DNA from 2 places in the Caproicibacterium argilliputei genome. Region 1 is predicted to be linked to the other one. Evidence: predicted binding sites of a transcription regulator. Region 1 holds the regulator's gene; the other holds the start of a gene.
What was found. Region 1 encodes Rex, which represses fermentation and respiration genes when NADH is low (regulators of the CRP and FNR family bind a similar motif). Its sites were predicted from a motif close to ATTGTTAANNNNTTAACAAT; they were not measured.
Positions count from the first base shown of each region.

Region 2: a site for Rex is predicted at 1,944-1,963, ahead of PXC00_RS12645 (phosphoglycerate kinase). Genes of this name have one in related genera too.

Region 1 covers NZ_CP135996.1:1,219,064-1,229,490, reverse strand. Annotated here, with positions in the region: gene PXC00_RS05900 (NADP-dependent isocitrate dehydrogenase) at 1-912, shown strand, start outside; gene PXC00_RS05895 (redox-sensing transcriptional repressor Rex) at 991-1,656, shown strand; gene PXC00_RS05890 (CTP synthase) at 1,721-3,331, opposite strand; gene trxA (thioredoxin) at 3,504-3,824, opposite strand; gene PXC00_RS05880 (peptidylprolyl isomerase) at 3,880-4,791, opposite strand; gene PXC00_RS05875 (S1 RNA-binding domain-containing protein) at 4,970-5,902, shown strand; gene PXC00_RS05870 (ATP--guanido phosphotransferase) at 5,899-6,933, opposite strand; gene PXC00_RS05865 (hypothetical protein) at 6,923-7,390, opposite strand; gene PXC00_RS05860 (hypothetical protein) at 7,620-7,757, shown strand; gene PXC00_RS05855 (TIGR03905 family TSCPD domain-containing protein) at 7,833-8,084, opposite strand; gene PXC00_RS05850 (PHP domain-containing protein) at 8,113-8,946, opposite strand; gene PXC00_RS05845 (ABC transporter permease subunit) at 9,059-9,880, opposite strand; gene PXC00_RS05840 (ABC transporter ATP-binding protein) at 9,877-10,427, opposite strand, start outside.
Region 2 covers NZ_CP135996.1:2,615,374-2,625,800, reverse strand. Annotated here, with positions in the region: gene tpiA (triose-phosphate isomerase) at 1-527, opposite strand, end outside; gene PXC00_RS12645 (phosphoglycerate kinase) at 625-1,821, opposite strand; gene PXC00_RS12640 (tRNA (cytidine(34)-2'-O)-methyltransferase) at 1,996-2,496, opposite strand; gene PXC00_RS12635 (hypothetical protein) at 2,781-2,969, shown strand; gene PXC00_RS12630 (MORN repeat-containing protein) at 3,114-4,703, shown strand; gene PXC00_RS12625 (ComEC/Rec2 family competence protein) at 4,690-5,982, shown strand; gene PXC00_RS12620 (beta strand repeat-containing protein) at 6,229-8,973, shown strand; gene PXC00_RS12615 (phosphoenolpyruvate-utilizing N-terminal domain-containing protein) at 9,180-9,941, shown strand; gene PXC00_RS12610 (peptide ABC transporter substrate-binding protein) at 9,983-10,427, shown strand, end outside.

The DNA of each region.
Region 1 (10,427 bases):
CGCGCCATTCTGGACGGCACCGTGTTTCGTGCGCCGATTCTGGTAAAGGGAGTTACACCGTTCCTCCCAAGCTGGAAAAAGCCGATCACGATTGCCCGCCACGCTTACGGTGATCTCTATAAAAACGTGGAAATGACCGTACTCGCCGGCGCAAAAGCAGAACTGGTCGTAACGGACAAAGACGGTCGGGAAACCCGTCAGACCATTCATACCTTTGATGGCGCAGGCATCGTGCAGGGGCAGCACAACCTGGATGCTTCCATCGCCTCTTTCGCGCACGCCTGCTTCGACTATGCATTGACCACCAAGCAGGATTTGTGGTTTTCCTCCAAAGACACCATCTCCAAAAAATACGACCATCGATTTAAGGATATTTTCCAGGAAATCTTTGAAACGGAGTATCAGGAAAAGTTTAAAAACGCCGGCATTACGTACTTCTACACGCTGATTGATGATGCCGTTGCGCGTGTCATCCGCAGTGAGGGTGGCTACATCTGGGCGTGCAAGAACTACGACGGCGATGTCATGAGCGACATGGTGGCAACAGCCTTCGGCAGTTTGGCCATGATGACGAGCGTTCTGGTTTCCCCTGCCGGTGTTTACGAATATGAAGCCGCACACGGCACCGTGCAGCGTCACTACTATAAATACCTCAAGGGCGAGCCAACCAGCACCAACAGCATTGCCACGCTCTTTGCCTGGAGCGGTGCACTGAAAAAGCGCGGAGAACTGGACGCACTGCCCCGACTGCAGGCGTTTGGTGAAAAGTTGGAGAAAGCCGCGCTGCAGACCATTGCCGACGGTGTAATGACGGGCGACCTCTATCAGCTTTCCAGCCTGCCAACCAAGCGCAAAGCCGACACGGAAACCTTTCTGAAAGAAATTGCAGCGCGCCTGGAGCCGCTGCTGTGATTTGATTTTAAAATTGCGTGCATACGGACGCAGGCCTTTGGGGCAGCAGCCGCTGCTTCGCAGAAAGAAGGATTGTTCATGCCCAAACGTGAAAATATTTCGATGTCTGTTATCCGACGCCTGCCGCGGTACTACCGCTTTCTGAATCAGCTGAAGCGCGACGGTGTCACCCGCATTTCCTCTACGGAGCTTTCCGGAAAGCTGGGCTTGACCGCTTCGCAAATTCGGCAGGACTTAAACTGCTTCGGTGGTTTCGGTCAGCAGGGATACGGCTACATTGTCGAGCAGCTTGCCGCAGAAATCGGCCATATCCTCGGGGTAGAGCATAACTACCGCACCGTGCTGTTCGGCGCCGGCAATCTGGGGCGCGCCATCGCCGCGCACATGAACTTTGAGCAGCTCGGATTTGAACTAATCGGTATTTTTGATGACGCGCCGCAGAAAATCGGTACGGTGATTCGTGGAATGGAAGTTTTGAACACCGCTTGCTTTGAAAATTTCTGCAAAGAGAAAAAGCCTGAAATGGCCGTCCTCTGCATTCCGCGCACTGCTGTGGAAGCAACGGTTGACCGGCTTTATCCACTGGGGATTCACAACTACTGGAACTTCAGCCATTACGACATCAACATGAAGTATCCGAATGCGGTTGTAGAAAACGTACATCTGAATGACAGCCTGCTGACGCTGTGCTACTGCATCAGCAACGCACCGGAAGCTCAAAAACCCCAAAAAGTGCAAATATAAAAATCCAGCCGGATTCGGGAAGCTCCCGTAACGGCTGGATTTTTTCTGTGTCAAAACCGACACGTCATTTTTTTTCTGCCTGATATGCCTTTGCTGCCCCCACCAGACCTTTAAACAGCGGATGCGGGCGGTTTGGGCGGGACTTAAATTCTGGATGAAATTGGCTGCCGATAAAGAACGGATTGGCGTCTACTTCCATCATCTCTACAATGCGGTCATCCGGGCTCTTGCCGGCGAAGGTTACACCCGCTTCTTCCATACGGCTGCGGTACTCGTTGTTAACTTCAAAGCGGTGACGATGGCGCTCGTAAACCAGAGGCTCCTGGTTGTAAAGCCGCCACGCCAGCGTGCCGGAGGTAAGCTTGCACGGATATTTGCCCAGGCGCATGGTGCCGCCCAACTGCTCTACGTCCTTCTGCTCCGGCATCAGGTCAATGACATGATTTTTGCTCTGTGGATCAAACTCTGCCGAATTCGCGTCCGCAATTCCCATCACGTTGCGTGCGTACTCCACAATGCAGAGCTGCATACCCAAGCAGATGCCCAGCAGCGGCACCCGATTGACACGCGCCCAATGAATCGCGGTGATCATGCCCTCAATGCCGCGCTCGCCAAAGCCGCCCGGCACCAAAACACCGTCTGCGTCTTTCAGAATATCCGCCACATTCTCCGGCGTGATTTTTTCGGAGTCAATCCACTGCACATTGACCTTGACATTGTTGCCAATCCCGCCATGCGTGAGCGCTTCTGCAACGCTGAGATAGGCATCATGCAGTTCCACATACTTGCCAACCAGAGCAATGTTGACACTGTCGGTCATAGAAAGCGCCGTGTGCACCATGCTGATCCAGTCCGCAAGATCCGGCCCGCGCGTATCCAGCGCCAGGCGACGGCAGACAATTTCGTCTAGCTTTTCATCGCGCAGCGCAAGCGGAACTTCATATAAAAGCGGCAAGTCCAGGTTCTCAATCACGCAGTCTTCACGCACATTGCAGAACAGCGCGATTTTCTTTTTGATATCCTCGCCGATTTTCTTTTCGGAGCGCAGCACAATCACATCCGGCTGAATGCCGATAGAAAGCAGCTCCTTAACGCTGTGCTGCGTTGGTTTAGATTTATGCTCATGGGAACAGTTCAGATATGGAACCAGCGTAACATGGATGAACATACAGTTTTCGCGGCCCTCTTCGGTTGCAAACTGGCGAATGGCCTCCAAAAAAGGCTGACTTTCGATATCGCCGACAGTACCGCCAACTTCGATGATTGCCACATCAACGTTGTCCCGCGCGGCAGAAATGCGCTCCTTAATTTCGTTGGTGATGTGCGGAATAACCTGTACGGTGCCCCCGCCGTAGTCACCGTTGCGCTCTTTCTGAATCACGTTGTAGTAAATACGTCCGGAGGTAACATTGCTGTTCTGCGTCAGGCTTTCGTCAATAAACCGCTCGTAGTGCCCCAAATCCAAATCAGTTTCCGCGCCGTCATCCGTCACGAAAACTTCACCATGCTGAAACGGATTCATGGTACCTGGGTCCACATTCAGGTAAGGGTCAAATTTCTGCATGGTAACACGCAGACCGCGCGCTTTCAGTAAACGGCCAAGGGAAGCAGCTGTAATTCCCTTTCCCAATCCTGAAACGACACCGCCTGTGACAAAGATATATTTTGCTGCCATAACATCCTCCATACGCATAAGATTTCTCTCTTTTTTGCCTGCTCCCGACAAAAAACAATTGTTTTAATGATAGCACTTCATCTAGATGCTTGTCAAGGAAAAGCCGCTGCTACAGAAAGATGCCCGCGCCAAAGTTTTGCTCTGTCGCGGGCATCTTTCTGTATTTTCTACGTTATAAAACCGCATCCAACATTTTACGGTAGTCATCAACCGGCATAGCGCCAACCTTGCTGTCCACCGGACTGCCGTCACGGAAAACAAAAACTGTTGGGATGCTCATTACGGCAAATTTCGCCGCAAGATCCTGGTTTTTGTCCACATCCACTTTCATAACCGCCACACGCCCATCGTACTCCTGCGCAAGCTGTTCGATGACCGGCCCAAGCATTTTGCAGGGACCGCACCAGGTTGCCCAAAAATCGCAAAGGACAACCTTGTTCTCTTTCAGCGTTTTGTCAAACACAGCTTCATCTGCATGAATTAATTCCGCCATTTATGATCCTTCCCTTCCGCTTTCAGTATTTCCGTATTCCAAACACAGCATACCATTATCCCGCATATTTTTCAAGTGTTGCTTTGACAATTTTTACCGTAGAAAGCGGCTTGTCTGCACTGTCTACTTTCACTGCTGCAATTTTGTCCACAATGTCCAACCCTTCGTAAACCTGACCGAACACAGAGTGACCGCGCGGCGGTGTAAAGGCATTGTAGGCACCGTCCAAATTCGGGTTTCCGCCCTGTTTTTCGTAAAGGGCTTTGTAAGCATCGGTCAGTTTGTTTGGGTCCAGAATCGAGTAATACTGCGAACTGTTTGCAAACTGTGACCACTCGCTCTTATCATAAGACTCCAGCTGTTTGTACATACTTGCAACCTGATCCCAGCGGGTACTTTCAACTTTGGGCGCCTGGTTAATAAAGAACTGGCTGCCGTTTGTGTTGTACCCACTGTTTGCCATGGCAAGGGAACCACGCAGATTGACCAAATTGGCATTAAACTCATCGGAAAAATTTTCGTTCCAAATGCTGTCACCGCCGCTGCCGGTAGCGGTGGGGTCGCCGGACTGAATCATAAAATCCTTAATGACACGGTGAAAGGTCACACCGTTGTAATATCCTTTTTTAATCAACCCTTTAAAATTCTCCACGGTTTTCGGCGCAGCCTCCGGAAACAGACGTACCTTGATGGTGCCCAGACTGGTCTGCAGAACCGCAACTTCTTCTCCTACCGCAGGTTTTTCCAGCTGATAGCCCAGTTTCTTTCCGTCATCCGGCCGAACAGCGGACTCGGAGGAAGTATCGCTGCCGGACGCCGCCGACTGTGCGGAAGCCGCACTGCTTGCTGCCTGGCTGTCCGTATCTGCCGCAGACGAAGCACCGCCGGCAGACGAGCCGCAGCCCGCAACAGCCAGCGCAACTGCCAAAGCCAGCGCGGCGGCTGTCAATCTCTTTTTTAACTGCATCTTTTTTAACGCATCCTTCTTTCATGATTCTGCGGAAGCAGAACCGTTTTCTGCAAACGAAACACAGATAAAATTTATTGTACAGAATTCTTTCCGGTAATGCAAGTCCTGTCCATCGGTATTCGCAGACTTTCTGCTGCATATAAGTAAAAAGTATCGGCAAAAAGGAGGTAGTCAAATGTTTGGATATGAACCCGAGGGCTGGCGGCTGGAGCAAGCGGAAAACCGCGCGGCACTGCGAACCCCCGCAGCGCTGGCACAGGCGGCGCGAGCCGGTCAAATTTTAGAAAGCCGTGCAATTCTGTGTGACAGCGAGCACAATCTGGTGGTGAATCTCGGCTGTATGCAGGGCATCATTCCCCGGGAAGAGGGTGCCATGGGAATCCGCGAAGGCACTGTGCGCGACATCGCGCTGCTTTCCCGCGTTAACCGGCCGGTCTGCTTTTACATAACCGGATTTTCAGAAGAAAACGGGCACACCACCGCACTGCTTTCCCGCCGCGCCGCACAGGAAGCCTGTTGGCGGGACTACTTGAGCAAGCTGATTCCGGGGGATGTGCTGGACGCACGTATCACCCATCTGGAGCCTTTCGGCGCGTTTGTCGACATCGGCTGCGGCATTGTGGCTCTGATGCCGATTGATGCCATCAGTGTTTCGCGCATAGAGCACCCACGGCAGCGCTTCACCACCGGTATGGACATCCGCGCAGTTGTACGCAGCATTGAAGGGCGGCGCATCACGCTAAGTCAGCGGGAACTGCTGGGCACCTGGGAAGAAAACGCCGCGCATTTTCACAGTGGTGAAACCGTTGGCGGCATTGTGCGCAGCATTGAACCTTACGGCATTTTTGTGGAGCTTACCCCAAACCTCGCGGGACTTGCCGAATGCCGCGAAAGCGTGACGACTGGCCAGCAGGCGAGTGTTTACATCAAAAGCATTCTGCCGGCGCGCATGAAAGTCAAATTAGTCATTATCGATACCTTTGACTTAAAAAGCAAACCAGAACCACCGCACTACTACTTTACCGGCGACCACATGGATCACTTCCTGTACTCGCCGCCCGAGAGCAGCAAAATCATCGAAACCGTTTTTACAAAAGAGGAAAACTAGAGCCGCTGCGCAGCCGAAAGCGCACCGCTGACCAGCTGCGCGCGGCGTGTCTGGCGCTGCTGCGGGTCCAGCGCCTTGCCTGCGCGCAGCACCATTGTGGCAGGCTGCACGGCGAACAGCAGCGTATCCATCTGCTCCGGCCGCAGACCATGAACCAAGCCGGCACACAGCCCCATGCGCACATTGGCATAAAGGTGCAGAAATTCGCCGAACTCCAGCATACGAGCACCAACCATCACCGCAAGCCCGCGCGAAACCGCATCCTGTGCTTCGACCGTTGCCAGCAGTTCCGTCCGCGCGCGCCGCTCCCGCTCAATCAGTTGGCTGCCGATAGACTGCAGATTTTCGACCGCGTTTTTTTCGCTGATGCCCAGCGTAATGCGATTTGCCAATTCAAACACAGCACCGGCAGTCTCCACTGCACCATCGAACACGCCACGCAGGGAAAAACCAAGCTGCGCAACGTCGCTGGAAAGCCGTTCCACAGCTCCTCCCTGCTGCAGCGCGGGCAAATGCAGCAGCAAAGCGGGCACCATGCCGGTGCCCAAGTCCGTCAGACTTTGTGTCAAATAGCCGATATCCCCATGAAATGCATAGCGAAGCACACGGTCCAGCATGGTGTCGAGCGTGTCCGCCGCGGACAGCGCGCTGCCGGGCTGGCACCCCGGCAGGACAAGCTGCAGGCGCACATGGTCGGCACCATTCACCATAATGCTCACATGCTCATCTGCTGTATAAAACAGTGTGCGCCCCGCTGGTTTCGCAATAAACTCCGGTGTGCAGAGTTGCCGCTCTACAAAGGAAACCCGCGCTGTTTCGCCTAAATCCTCCAGATCCGCACACAGAAAAGCACCAGCGGCATTGGGCACCCCGCACAGCGCCTTTTCAACGCGCAGACGGCTGCGCTCTTTGTCAGAGCGCGACATTCGCGCTGGGAATGGCAAATCTGCCAGATTGCGCATCATGCAAACACAGGAACCAAGCACCACGTCGCTGTCCGGTCCGGTGCTTTCGTACCATTTATGGCTCATCCGAAGAACCTCCTCCCAAACGGCGCAGGCTCTCCTGCAAAAGCAGTGTCTGCCGTTCTTCCTTTTCCTGCTCAACAGCCTGACGCAGCACCTCCTGCATCAAAACCAGCTGGCTTTGCGGCTGGGGTTGGGGCAGGTTTTCTCCCGGTGTTTTGCCGCAGTGAATATCGCTGCCATACAGCCGCTGCACAATGGGCAGCAGCCGGTCGGCAAATGTTTCATAGCAGCGGGCGCAGCCCACCCTATTTGTCCGCGCGATTTCCTCAAAGGTCGCGCCGCACTGGGGGCAGCGCTCGCCTTCCGGCTCCGACTGCTCCTCTCCGAGGAAGTCACTGAAAACGCTGCCAAAGCCGCGGTCCAGCCCGCTGAGCAGCGTGGTGTAACCCAGCCGGTGCGCACAGGCCGCACAAAGAGCATACTCTGTGAGGCGGCCGTTTACAATTGTTTTTATCTTCATCGTTGCGGGATTTTCCCCGCAGGACTGGCATATCATACGAATCCGTCCTTTCCGGCATAAACTGAACAGCAGCGCAAAGCACGCTGCCATCCCGCAGTTTCAGAATACCACAGGTTTATGAAATAGTTGTGAAAAAGCAGCCGTTTAATCCTTTTGAAAAAAGTTTCTCACACATTTGGACTTTCTGCAATATACTGGACTGTAACAACAAACAAGGAGGCATTTCAATATGTGTAACAATGGTTGTGGCAACAGCAGCGGCTGCTGGATCATCCTGATTATCATCCTCATCCTTTGCTGCTGCGGTGGTTGGGGCAACAACAGCAGCTGCGACGGCTGCGGATGCAACAATGGCTGCGGATGCTAAAAAACAGTCTGTAAATAAGGCTTCATAGATGGAAGGGCTGCGGGAACACCCGCAGCCCTTCCATTGTCCTGCTGTTTACCGGTGCAGGGCTTCCCGCAGTGCCTGCGCCAACTGATCCGGGCAGGAAGTCGACTTACTGCCGCAGCGAATCCCGCTGCATCTGCGAATCACTTCGTCTGCCTTCATGCCCTTTACCAGGGCGCTGATGCCCTTTAGGTTGCCGTCGCAGCCGCCGATAACCTGAACATTCTGAACCACATCGCCGTCCAACTGCAGGCGAATTTCGCGGGAGCAGGTTCCCTTTGTCTTGTAACGATATTCTTCCATGGTCAATCCCTCCAAACGCAAACTATGTTTAAGCGCTTTGCGCCATACGTTTCATAAGACTCAGCTGTGCCTCGTCCGTTGTACAACTGCCAAGCGGCTTCATCTGCTGGGAATACATCCCGTGAAAGTCCGAGCCGCCGGTCATAATCAGCCCGTACTGCTTTGCAAGCGCGCAGAAACATTTTTCATCTTCCGGCACACTGCGCGGATGGGAAACCTCGATGCCATCAATCAAGCGGGACGAGCACAACTCCAGCAAAAGATCGTAGCTGTCATACTCCGCCGGATGTGCCAAAACCGCCAGACCGCCCGCCTCGTGAATCTGGCGAATAACATCCCGTGTTTCCGGATACTTCACCGGTACATAGGCGACTCCTTCGTGTGGGGAAAATAGCCGGTCATACAAATCCCCGTAAATGGAATCTGCATAACCGGCATCCATCAGTGCGTGCATGATGTGCTGCTTGTAAATATTGGTGCTCCCCTGTGCCCGGTGGGTAATCATCTCTACCGGCAGGCGGTACAGCCGCAAGACCTTCTGCAGCATGACCAATGTTGCACGCTTTCGTGTTTCCGCAATGCTGTGGCACAGCCCCAGCAGTCTGTCGGGGTGCGGACAGCAGTAGCAGAGAATATGCGCTTTGCGCCCCGTTTTACCGTCTGTAGTGGAAAATTCCGCGCCCGGAATCACCTCAACGCCCTTTCTTTTTCCGTAAATCACCGCCCGACCGGCACCGGCAAAAGTATCATGGTCCGTTACCGCAATGGTGTCCAGTCCGCGCTTTTTCGCCAGCATCACCAGTTCCTCAATACTTAATGTGCCATCTGACATTTTTGTGTGGCAATGCAAATCCGCCGCCAAAAAAAGACCTCCTCTTTTCCTTATACCAAATCATTCTATCTTATTATAGAACAAAACGGCATGGGAATCAACCTGAGTGACAGCGCAGGTATGCGAAAACGGTTCATTTTTGTCAGCGCAGCAATTTTTCCGGTGTAAAATGCGCGGAGGTGATTTTCCAGATAACACAGTCCACCGCACCAATCAGCAGACCAAGCAGCAGGTAATGCAGCACAGTTAGGCGGAATGTTCCCGTAAACTGCCCTACATACAAAAGAATCAGTGGCAGCAGGACATAGCCACAAATCTGTACCGATTCCATAAAGCTGTGGCTGCGCCCCGACACCAGCACCATAAACAGCACCCCAAACAAAATCAGTGCCGGCGAAAGCAAAAACACCATGGGCAGCCAGATGGGATCTGCCAAAAAAGCCGTTACCCCCAGCAGAATATCGCCAATGGACATGACGATGGCATACAAAACAAAGGAAAGCAGGGACACCAAAGCGGAAAGGCCCACACATCCCAGCACTTTCGAGTTAAAAATCTCTCTGGTAGTCAGCGGTGTCAGAAAAAGCGTTTCAATCGTTCCGCGCTCTTTTTCCCCGACAAAACTGCTGGCTGCTGTGACGCACGCGGTCATCAGCGGCACAATCAGGTACAGCATGGGCGCAAGGCAATCCGAATAAATGTAAAACAGGGACTGCCGGTCATTCATATAACTCTGCTTTTCCGAAAGCAGAGTGCGCATTTGCTCCATGCCGGACACACTGGAAGCCGGCAGCAGGTTGGCAAGCACCATAAACAAAATGGGAAGCAGCACCACAAACACAAGCGGTACAACGACCAGCATGGAACGCACCACAGGATTGTACCACATTTCCCGAAAATCTTTCTTAATCAAGACCATCTGGCGCCCATTCAGCAGGCGGCGCAGGAATTTCGGCAGTTTCACAATGATCTCTCCTTTCCCAACAGTGCCATGTATGCATCCGCCAGCGTAGGCCTGCACAGTCTGGCTTCATAGATATCGTGCCCCTCTGCCACGGCGCGCCGCAGCAATTCCGGCATCTCCTCCTCCTGCTCAATTTCCTTTTCCCAAAAATCGTCGGCACCCTGCGTAAAGCCGCCCAAGGCATCCTGCGGCGGCAGACGGAACCCGGCGCGGATTCGGCAGCCCGCTTTGCGGCACAGTACCTCCAGCGTACCGCCGGCAATCAGACTGCCCTTGCTCAAAATTCCGTATTCGGTGCAAAGTTGCTGGGCATACAGAAAGTGGTGCGTGCAGAGGAAAACCGTGACGCCCTCTTTTTTGACCAAACCGGAAATCACGCCGACCATGGCCTCTGCACCCTCTGTGTCCAACCCCACCGTCGGTTCGTCCAGCAGCAACACCCTGGGGTGCGTCATAAGCGCCCTTGCCAAAGAAAGGCGCTGCAGCATGCCAGTGGGAAATTCGCTGACCGGCAGATCCCGCGCCTGCCAGATGCCAAGCTCTTTCA
Region 2 (10,427 bases), 1.4 Mb from region 1:
CCGATGGCCCAGATAGGTTCATAAGCGATGATGATGCGGGACAGTTCCTCTTTGGAAACGCCGCCCAGCGCAATTTTGGTCTGCATGGCAACCAGCTCGCCGGTAATGCCCTGCTCGCGCTGCTGCAGGCTTTCGCCCACGCAGAGAATGACGGTCAGACCGGCATCCAGTGCGGCACGAACACGCTTGTTGACGGTTTCATCGGTTTCACCGAAGTACTGACGGCGTTCACTGTGGCCGATAATGACATACTGAACCCCCATGGAGGCGAGCATTTCAGCGGAAACTTCGCCGGTGTAGGCGCCGCTTTTTTCCCAGTGGCAGTTTTCCGCACCGACGCCAATGTTTGTGCCTTTGGCAGCTTCCAGCACGACGGGCAGGTCTACGTACGGTACGCAGCAGACAACGCCGCAGCCGGCGTCTTTTACCAGCGGTTTGATTCCCTCCAGCAGCACTTTGGCCTCTGCGGGGGTTTTGTTCATTTTCCAGTTTCCGGCGATGACAGCCTTGCGGATTGCTTTCTTCATGAGAATCGCTCCTTTTCCTGTATGTGCGGGCACGCCCGCAGAATTCATTTTGAAAACACAAAAGGGACGGGGCTCAGCCCCGCCCCTTGCGGCAGAATTAATCTTTATCGTTCAGGCAGGCAATGCCGGGCAAAACCTTTCCTTCGAGGAATTCGAGGGAGGCGCCGCCGCCTGTGGAAATGTGCGTCATCTTGTCGGCAAAGCCGAGGTTTTCGACTGCCGCTGCGGAGTCGCCGCCGCCGATAATGGAAATCGCGTTGCTTTCCGCAACTGCCTTCGCAACGGCAATGGTGCCGGCTGCAAAGTTTTTCCATTCAGAAACGCCCATCGGGCCGTTCCACACCACGGTGCCTGCGCCGCGGATTGCCTGTGCGAACGCTTCGCGTGTTTTCGGGCCAATGTCCAGTCCCATCCAGCCGTCCGGGATACAGTCGGAAGGAATGGTCTGGAATTCGGCATTCTCAGCATATTCCTTTGCAACCACATTGTCAAGCGGAATCAGGAATTTGACGTCCTTTTCCTTGGCCTTTGCCATGATATCTTTGGCAGTGTCGATCTTGTCTTTTTCACACAGGGAAGAGCCGATGCTGTAACCCAGTGCATTCATAAAAGTGTAAGCCATAGCGCCGCCGATGATGAGGGTGTCCACTTTATCAAGCAGGTTGGTGATGACGCCGATTTTATCAGAAACCTTTGCACCGCCGAGAATGGCAACAAACGGACGCTTCGGGTCCTGCAGGGCTGTGCCCATCACGGTGATTTCCTTCTGGATGAGGTAGCCGCAGACAGCCGGCAGGTAGTCTGCCACACCGGCGGTGGAAGCGTGCGCGCGGTGTGCGGTGCCGAAAGCATCGTTGACGTAGATGTCAGCCATGGATGCCAGCTCTTTTGCAAACGCCGGGTCGTTCTTTTCCTCTTCCTTGTGGAAGCGAACGTTTTCGAGCAGCTCAACTTCGCCGTCTTTCAGCGAAGCGGCAATGCCCTTGGCGTCTTCGCCAATGACGTCTTTTGCCATCTTGACTTCCTGACCGAGCTTTTCGGAAAGGCACTTGGCAACCGGTGCCAGGGAGAATTTCATGTTGAACTCGCCCTTCGGGCGGCCCAAATGGGAGCAGAGAATGACCTTTGCTTTGTGGTTCACCAGGTACTTGATGGTGGGCAGGGCACCGTCAATGCGCTTTGTGTCGCTGATATTTCCTTCACTGTCAAATGGGACATTGAAGTCGCAGCGGACGAGTACCCGTTTACCGGCGACATCAATATCTTCGACGGTTTTTTTGTTCAGATAGTTCATGGGATACACTCCTTTTGATATTAGGTATAAAAATAGAATCCATGTAGTAAGCCTTTTAGTACAGGCTAATTATACAGCACAGGCTGTCTATTTTCAAGGATTTATCGGGACATTGCGCAAAAATTGTTGATTTTTTCACAAACTTTACGGGAAATCACGCAACAATTATTTGTTTTACCAATGCAGGTGGTGCAGCTGTCCTTCGCAGAGCAGGTCTGGATAGCCCCACTGGCGCAGCACTTCATAAGCGGCAATGGCGGCGCTGTTGGAGAGGTTCAGGCTGCGCGCGTCGGGGTGGTTGCGCATGGGGATGCGCACGCAGCTGTCCGGATTGGCTTTCAGAAGCTCTTCAGGCAGACCGGCGGTTTCTTTGCCGAACACCAGATAGGCACCGTCCGGGTAGGAGACGTCCGAGTGAATATGACGTGCTTTCGTGGAAAAATAGAAATACGGGCCGTCATTTTTTTGAAAGAATTCGTCCAGACTGCGGTAATACGTAATGTCCAGCAGGTGCCAGTAGTCCAGACCGGCACGCTTGAGCTTGCGGTCGTCAATTTGAAACCCCATCGGCCCTACTAAATGCAGCCGCGCGCCCGTCAGTGCGCAGGTGCGCGCGATGTTGCCGGTGTTCTGGGGGATTTCCGGTTCGACCAGAACCAGGTTCAGTGTATGCATGGCAGAATCTCCGTTTCTTTTCATAGTATGTGCAGCTTTTTCGCGCTGCAGTCTTTTTCTTCTATAAAACAGCATTATACAACACAATCGAACCGGTATCAAAATTTTCCGCCGTATGCGCGCTTTTCCGCCGGGCAGACTACTGCACAGAAGGAAGCGGCGCGTCTGGGAAAAGCAGACAGCCCGCGCAGTATTTTCACCAGATAAAATGCAGCAGGGAGGGTATGCTGATGATGGGGCTTATTCTGATAAGCACCGCAATTTTAACGGGGAGGTTTTTGCGTATGTTTCGAAACACGGCAAGTATGATGAGAGGCATCGGCGTTGGTGTGGCAGTGGGCGTTGCCGCGGTTGTGCTCGCGGGCAAGGCAATGGATAACGACCGCCAGCTGCGCCGCAGGGCGGGCCGCGCAAAACGTGCGGTGACCGACCTGATGGACGAGGTTGGGCACATGGTCAGCGCCAGAATGTGAAACCGGAACCGGAAGGGTGCCGCGCGGCAGAGCAGGTGTGCCGCACGGCGCCTTTTGTTGTTTTGGCGGAAAACGCTTGCATACACCGCGCGGATTTCCTATAATAAAATAGAATACGGATACAGGGGAAAGAAGGGTGCCAAATTGGGCGACAGAATATTCTATTCCGTCACCAGCAGACAGCTGCGGGAGGATGACCGTGAACTGCTGGCACAGGTGCGCCGGGCTTACTTTGAAACCGGCGCGCCGCAGCACGGCCGGGCGGCTGCACAGACATTCGGGGCAAATGACGAGGCCAGGTATCGCATGACGCGCAGAACCATGAAGTGGGAATTGACCGCCGGGGGCAGGGTGCTGCAGCGTGCGGTGCCCATGGGGGAGGAAGGCTATGCCATCCTGACCTGGGACACCGCAGGCGACTTGCGGGAAAAAGCGGACTTTGACCGCCGCCACCATTGGCTGCGCTCCTCTTTTTACCGCGGCAACCCCAAGCGGCCGGAACTTTTGCTGGAGCCGGTCGGGGAGGAACTGAACTGCCTGCGGTATGACGACGGTATCGGCAAGTACCGCCGCACCCGCCTTTTCGCGTACCCGATGGAAAAAACCGACGCTGCGCGCATTTGGATGGACAACGAAGCGGGCACGCCGGACATCGAGGCGGAAACCGGTGACGGCCGCTTTTACTACTGCACCCAGCAGGAGCTTGCGGCGCGGCAAACGGCGGCGTCCCACCGTGACAACGCGGAAGCGGAGGACGTGCCCGGCTGGGACGCGACGCCCGCCACGCCGATTTCCTTTCAGTTTATCCGCAATGAGCACGTTTTGGACCAGACCACCGCGCCGCAGCTGAATTTGGAGCTGGAAAGCGAGGACGGCCCGCTGCTGCTGGAAGTGGAGGAACCGCTGCCGCAGCCCGCGCTGCCGGCGCTGGAGGACTGCATCATTGACACCGAAACGCCGGACGAGCCTGCTGTTATTGAGGAGGACGTTGCGCCGGTGCCAGTGGTATTTCAGCCGGTGCCGCAGGCGCCCGCCACGCCGGAGCCTGCCCCCGTGCCGGCCCTGCCGTGCGCGGACGCGTTGATGCCGGACAAACGTATTCCGGTGAGCGACACAGAAACGTACCTTTACTTCGGTGCCCTGCAGGACGGCAGACGGCAGGGGCGCGGCCGCACGCAGATGCCCTCCGGTTATACCGCCTATGAGGGCGGCTTCGCAGGCGACAAGCGCGACGGCTTCGGTACGTACTATTATAAGTCCGGCAAGCTCTGTTACGCAGGATATTGGCACCAGAACCGCCGCAGCGGCATCGGTGTCAGTTTCAGCGCGCGCGACGGCTCCCTGTTTGTCGGGCAGTGGGAAAACAATATCCCCACTGGCCGCGGCGCAGCCTTTGATGGCGAGGGTGCGCTTTCCTACTATGGGATGTGGCTGGACGGCCGCCGTGACGGGTACGGCACCGAGTATCACGATGGGAAAGTTTTGTATGACGGCAGCTGGCACGGTGACTGCTACCACGGGCAGGGCTGTTTGCACCTGTCCGGCGGCGGCACGCTGACCGGCACGTTCCGCGGCGGTTTTGCGGATGGCTCCTGTGAGGAGCGTGACGTACAGGGCAGGATTGTACGCACCGGCGTGTGGGCGCACGGCCGCTTTGTCAGCGGTGTGTGCTACCGTGACGGCAAGCCTGCGGAAATCGTTGTCAAAAAGGATGAACCCGATGCGTTGGATTGATTTACATAATGTTGAGTACGGCGAATGTGTGGTTCTGGGCACCGATTCCAATAGCCTGCTGATGGTGGACTGCGGCAGCCTCAACACCGTGATTCGCGAAGGCGCGCGGAACTTTAAAGAATATGCGCAGAAAAGCCTGACGGCACGCTACAGCGGCGTTGCCCATCGGGCTTTTTTGCTGACGCATTATCACCGCGACCACGCCTGCGGCCTGTGGGATATTCTGGACGCGCAGCCGAACTATTTTGAGGAGCTGTACCTGCCCTGCTCCCCCTGCGATGAGCGCGGCCTGCCGCTGCTGCTCGAATTTGCTTTATTTGCGTATGTGTTTTTGCCGCGGCAGGGCTTCTGCGGTCAGGTCAGCACCGGCGCGCTCAAGTCCTTTTCCCGTGTGCTGCGCCAGACACAGCAAGGCACCGCCTATGCGCTGGGGCAGGGGGACTGCTTCGTTTCCGGCGGCGTGACGTTCGAGTGCCTGTGGCCGCCGCGGCAGGACTACCCCTTTGACGAGGGCTTCGCGGACGCGGTGGAGCGCCTGCACCGCTATGTGGAGCAGCCGGAACAGCCGGGTGCGGATTTGCTGCAGGATTTTCTGGATGATTTCTATACTTTTTGCAATTTGTATACCCGGCTTTGCACGCAGTGCCCGGTGCAGAGTGCAGACGCCGCCGCCGCGCTGGCGGTGCTTGACCGCATTGACGCCCTTGCCCCCGCGCTGGCGTGTCTGCCTGCCGCCGCCGAGGTTTGTGCCCTGCTGGAAAGCCAGTCGGTGCGCGAAGCGTACAGCCGGCAGGTGAATGCCGCTTCCCTTGTGTTTCAAAATGTGCGTACGGAAAGCGGCAGTACCGACGATGTTTTAATGACCGGCGACGCTACGCCCGAAACCATTGCCGCGGTAGAGCCGCTTCTGTACCATGATTACTATGCCGTGAAAGCGCCGCACCACGGCACGCACAGCGCGGTTTCGCCGGTGCTGCTGGGGCTTTCCGCCGCGCACGTGCTGCTTTCCTGCGGTGAAGCCCCCGATGGCGCGCGCTGTATCGCCGCGGAGTGGGCCGCCATGCCCGCCATGAAGCACTGCACCGTTTCCAACTGCGCCTTTCTGCAGGCAGGCGGCGGCTGCTGCAACCGCACGGCGCTTTGCTGGGACAGCGGCGGCCTGGCACTGCGCTGCCCCGGCAACCGCCGCGGCGAGCCGCTTTGTGGCATCCGTGTGGTGGGCACACAGGCGCGCGGCTGCGTGTGTGACACCGGCGCGCAGGAGAGCAAATTGTGGTAATTGTTCTTCTTTTTATAAATTTTTTGTGAGATTTTTTTAAATAAATCTTTGCAATTCTCGGCACATGCACTTGACTTTACCAATTCATTATCATATAATCTTCTTAAACGAATTGGCAGCACCTGTGGAAACAGCCGTTTCCGGCGGCTTTGCGCCGGGCCTTTTTCTAAAGTGGGGTGCTGTCATGCTGTTTCACTCTCATAGCACGCGCAAATACGCACAATTATTTTAAGGAGGACAAAAAGGATGAACAAAAAAATGAGCAGAATCGCTGCCATCGCGCTTTCCGCTGCGATGGTCACCAGCGCTTTTGCAATGAGCACCAGCTCCGCTTTTGCAGCAACAACGCCCACTATTTCCACAACAGCACAAGATATTGCAGCAGTTTATGATTCAACAGCTGGTGCTGCCAATACTTTCACACTGCCTACAAAAATTGTTGATGGTGCAACCATTAACATTGGCGACAACAAAGAGAGTGTTGATGTAAACGCTAATCAGAACGCCAATGACAAGTATAACTGGGTATCTTCTGATAATAATGTCGCAACAGTCAATAATACGACCGGTGAAGTAAAACTGGGCAAAGCCAATAAGAAAGTTACTTTCACTGCTTATGGCACTGCCGATTTTGGAAAAATTGAGACAGGCAAGCACAATCAGACAGCACAATATAAAGCAACTAGCGTAAAAATGACAGTCAATGTTTATGTTTACGCAAACAATGCTGCATTGGTACTTCCTACGGATGCTACAATGACAGCGGGTACTTATGTTGATTCTGATGTTACTGCTTCTTTCAACCAGACAAAAGAATTTGGCGTTTATACTGTAAAGGCAGGTTCGGATGCACAAGCTACATATGAAGCAGCAAGTGGATATGATTTTGCTACTGGCAATTCGAATATTCCGCTTGTAGACCCGGCGGATACTCAGAAGACAGTAACAACAGTATCTAATGCCGCTGCCGTTACCGTGGCAGCACAGCCGGCTTCCGCAGTGAAAACTGGTGCAACTACAATTACTGCATATGTGCATGGCGATAAGGATGCAACTGCTGTTCCTGCAACACTGACTGTTGATAACACTTACACTTTGTCTGCTGATGCAGAGTTCAATGGTGTAAGAAGCTTTGGTCAGGAGACTGCCACTAACAACGTAACAGCCGATGATGACTATAACCTGACTAATGTTGCGGTTAAACTGAACAGCCATAAGCTGACTGTTGACGAGGATGCCCTTGTTGGCGCTGTCTCTGGCGCAGGTGATGTTGCACTTCAGGACGGTACTGTTGCCAGCATTACAGGTGCTACTAACGTAACTACTGATGTCGACAATGCTACAACCAGAACCACTGCTCCTACAGTTAAGGTTGGCGACATTACAGGTGCAACTGCAGTTACCGCTACTGGCTCGGTAGATCCTGTGAACGGAAAATACGGCACAATCTCTTTGGGAAATATCTCCACAAAGAACCTGACAGTTGTAACAACTCAGGATGCCGACGAAGCTGCTCAGGGTCTTGTCACAATTGGAAACGTAACCGCGAGCGGTGCTGTTTCTGTAACCACAACTTCTGATGCGAAGACTTTGACTCTTGGCACGATTTCCGGCACACAGGGTGCATTTGCAGATTGCCCGTTTGATGCTTCCTTTGCTTTAACCGCTGGCAAATTTACTACTGGTGACCTGAAGAACATTGGTCGTGTTACTGTTAATGCAGGTGCGGAGTTGACAACTGGTGCTATTGCAACAGGTACTGTTGGCACAGCGAGCGATGCTTGCGGCGATAATTCTGCTGATACCAGCATTGTGAAAGTTAACGGAAAGCTGAATGCTAAGTCTATTTACACACAGGCTTCTCCGGATGGCACTGGCACAATCATCATTCCTGCAAACAGCTTCACAATTGCTGCAAATGGTCAGATTAACACTCACTTGAACCTGACTGTAACAAATGCTACAGTTGGTAGCGTTCTGTATACTACTAACTATGCAAGTTCCGGTGCATTCAATATGCCTGGCTTTACAACAGTTGAGAGTGCAAATGTAGGCAAGAATGTTTACAATTACGTTGTAAAGGCTGCAGAATTGCAGGGCATTCTTCTTGACAACGCAGATGTTGCCATTGGTGATGGCTCTTCTGCTACTCTTAAGGCTTCCACTGTACCGAACCTGTCTTTGCCGACTGGCGTATCTGTCAAATGGACTGCTAGCAAGGATTCTGTTTCCTTGACTCCTTCTGCTGATTCCCTGTCCTGCGCAGTGAAGTCCACCGGTTATACAGCTGCAAATATCAACGGTTCCAACAACGTTGTTGTTACAGCTACACTGGTAAACAAAGACGGCACAGTCTACAAACCGTTTGGCACAACTCTGAGCTCTCAGGATGCTCAGATTACTTTGACAGCAGAGCAGGCTCCGGTCCTGACCACAAAGGTTCAGAACCTCGGCGACACAGAAGCAAAGGCTGTCACAGCTGATACCGTTGTTAAGATGACACAGTCCACCTATGCAACTGTTGACTTCTCTGCTGACAAGGCTGGCATTACTGCTGCTGACCTGAAGTACGGCACAGGCAACGGCAAAGTTGCTGAAACTGGCACTTATGACCCATGGAACGGCACTGCTGGTAAGTACTACATCTATGCAAACGGCAAGGTCGGCGACAAGGTTGGCGTTTATGCAAACGGTCAGAAGATTTTCCAGGTCGAAATTGTTGACCGCCCCTTCACTTCTGACACCACTGTTGACTTCGCTATGAAGGCCGGCAGCAAGTATCAGTTCAAGATTACCCCGAATGCTGACACAACCATTAAGGACTTCGCTTTCAACACAGCAAATGATGCGGCTCTGTCCACTTGGGGCTTCACAAAGAATGCTGACGGTACCGTTACTGCCACCATCAAGGCAAACAAGGCTGGCAAGTATGGCGTGTACTGCGACATCAACGGCGTGAAGTACAAGGTCTTTGCTGTAACAGTAAAGTAAGTTTGTAAACAACCTAAATTAAAACAAATCTCAACAAAATAAGTGTAGTTGTATTTGCGTGGCGGCGGCACCGGTTTTTCCGGCGCCGCCGCTTGGTGTTTGGCGAAAAGCCCCCGCTTCTTCGGAATGCGGGGGCTTTTCGTAAATTCGCTTGTAAATTGCGTGTAAAACAGGTAAAATAGATAAGGCGAAAGGCAGGTGAGCGTATGCGGATTTTGCAGGGAACGCCGGCATCCGGCGGAGTTGCAGCTGGCACGGCGTGTATTCTGCCTGTGCGGAAAAAACCGGCAATGCAAAAGCAGTATGCCGCTGACCCCGCACAGGAGTTGGTACGCCTGCAGAAAGCGCGCGCCTGCGCCAAGCAGGAGATTGAGGAAATCTACCGCAGTGCCTGCCGCCGCATTGGCAGCCGGGACTCGCTGATTTTTCAAATTCACATCATTATGTTGGAGGATGAGGGCTTTCAGCAGGCGATTTTAGACAGCATTATGCAGAACCGCTGGACGGCGGAGTATGCCGTGTGGTACAACGGAAACAAGCTGTACCGCACCTTTGCTGAAATGGAAGATGAGTATATGCGCGCGCGCAGCGAGGATATGCTGGACATCTGCCACCGCCTGCTCAAGTGCCTGAACCGCGGCTGCTGCATGATTCCCGCCGTGGAGGATTACCTGACGGAGCCAGCGGTGCTTTGTTTGGCGCACGCGCTTCCCAGCGAGGTGGTGCAGTCGAACCAAGGTCGCATTCTGGGCTTGGTCGAGCAGTATGGCAGCTCCACTTCGCACAGCACCCTGTTGGCACGCAGCATGGGTCTGCCTGCGGTAACTGCATTGGGCGCGGCGTTTCGGGAGCTGCAGCCCGGCGGAGAATTGCTTGTGGACGGCGACGAGGGTCGGGTTTATGTGAACCCCTCTCCGGAAGTACGAGCGCTGTTTCAAAAGCGCATCGGCGGCAAAACCGAACCATAAAGCGGGGGCGTCTGCCGCCCGCATCTTGGAGGAACGGATAGATGAAAATAAAATTTACAGCCATGCTTTTGGCTGCTGCATTGACGGCCGGTATGCTGACTTCCTGCGGCGAGTCGGCGCCCGGTACAGTTTCCACCGCACCGTCTTCGACGGCGTCATCGAAAGCGTCCACTGCGAAAACGGTGTCTTCGGCGGCTTCCAGCCAGCCGGCGGACCGTGCATATGCATCGCAGACGGCGCTGGATGTCAGCATCGGGCCGGAGCCGCAGTCGCTGGACCCCGCATACAGCACCGGCGCGGACACGGATGCTTACTGTGCCGCCACATTTGAGGGCCTGTACAAAATTGATGAAAGCGGCAACGTCGTACTGGGACAGGCAGAAAAGGCGGTTAGTTCTAAAGACAAAAAGACCTGGACGTTCACCCTTCGGCAGGACGCCAAGTGGTCAGACGGAAAGTCTGTAACGGCAAATGATTTCGTGTATG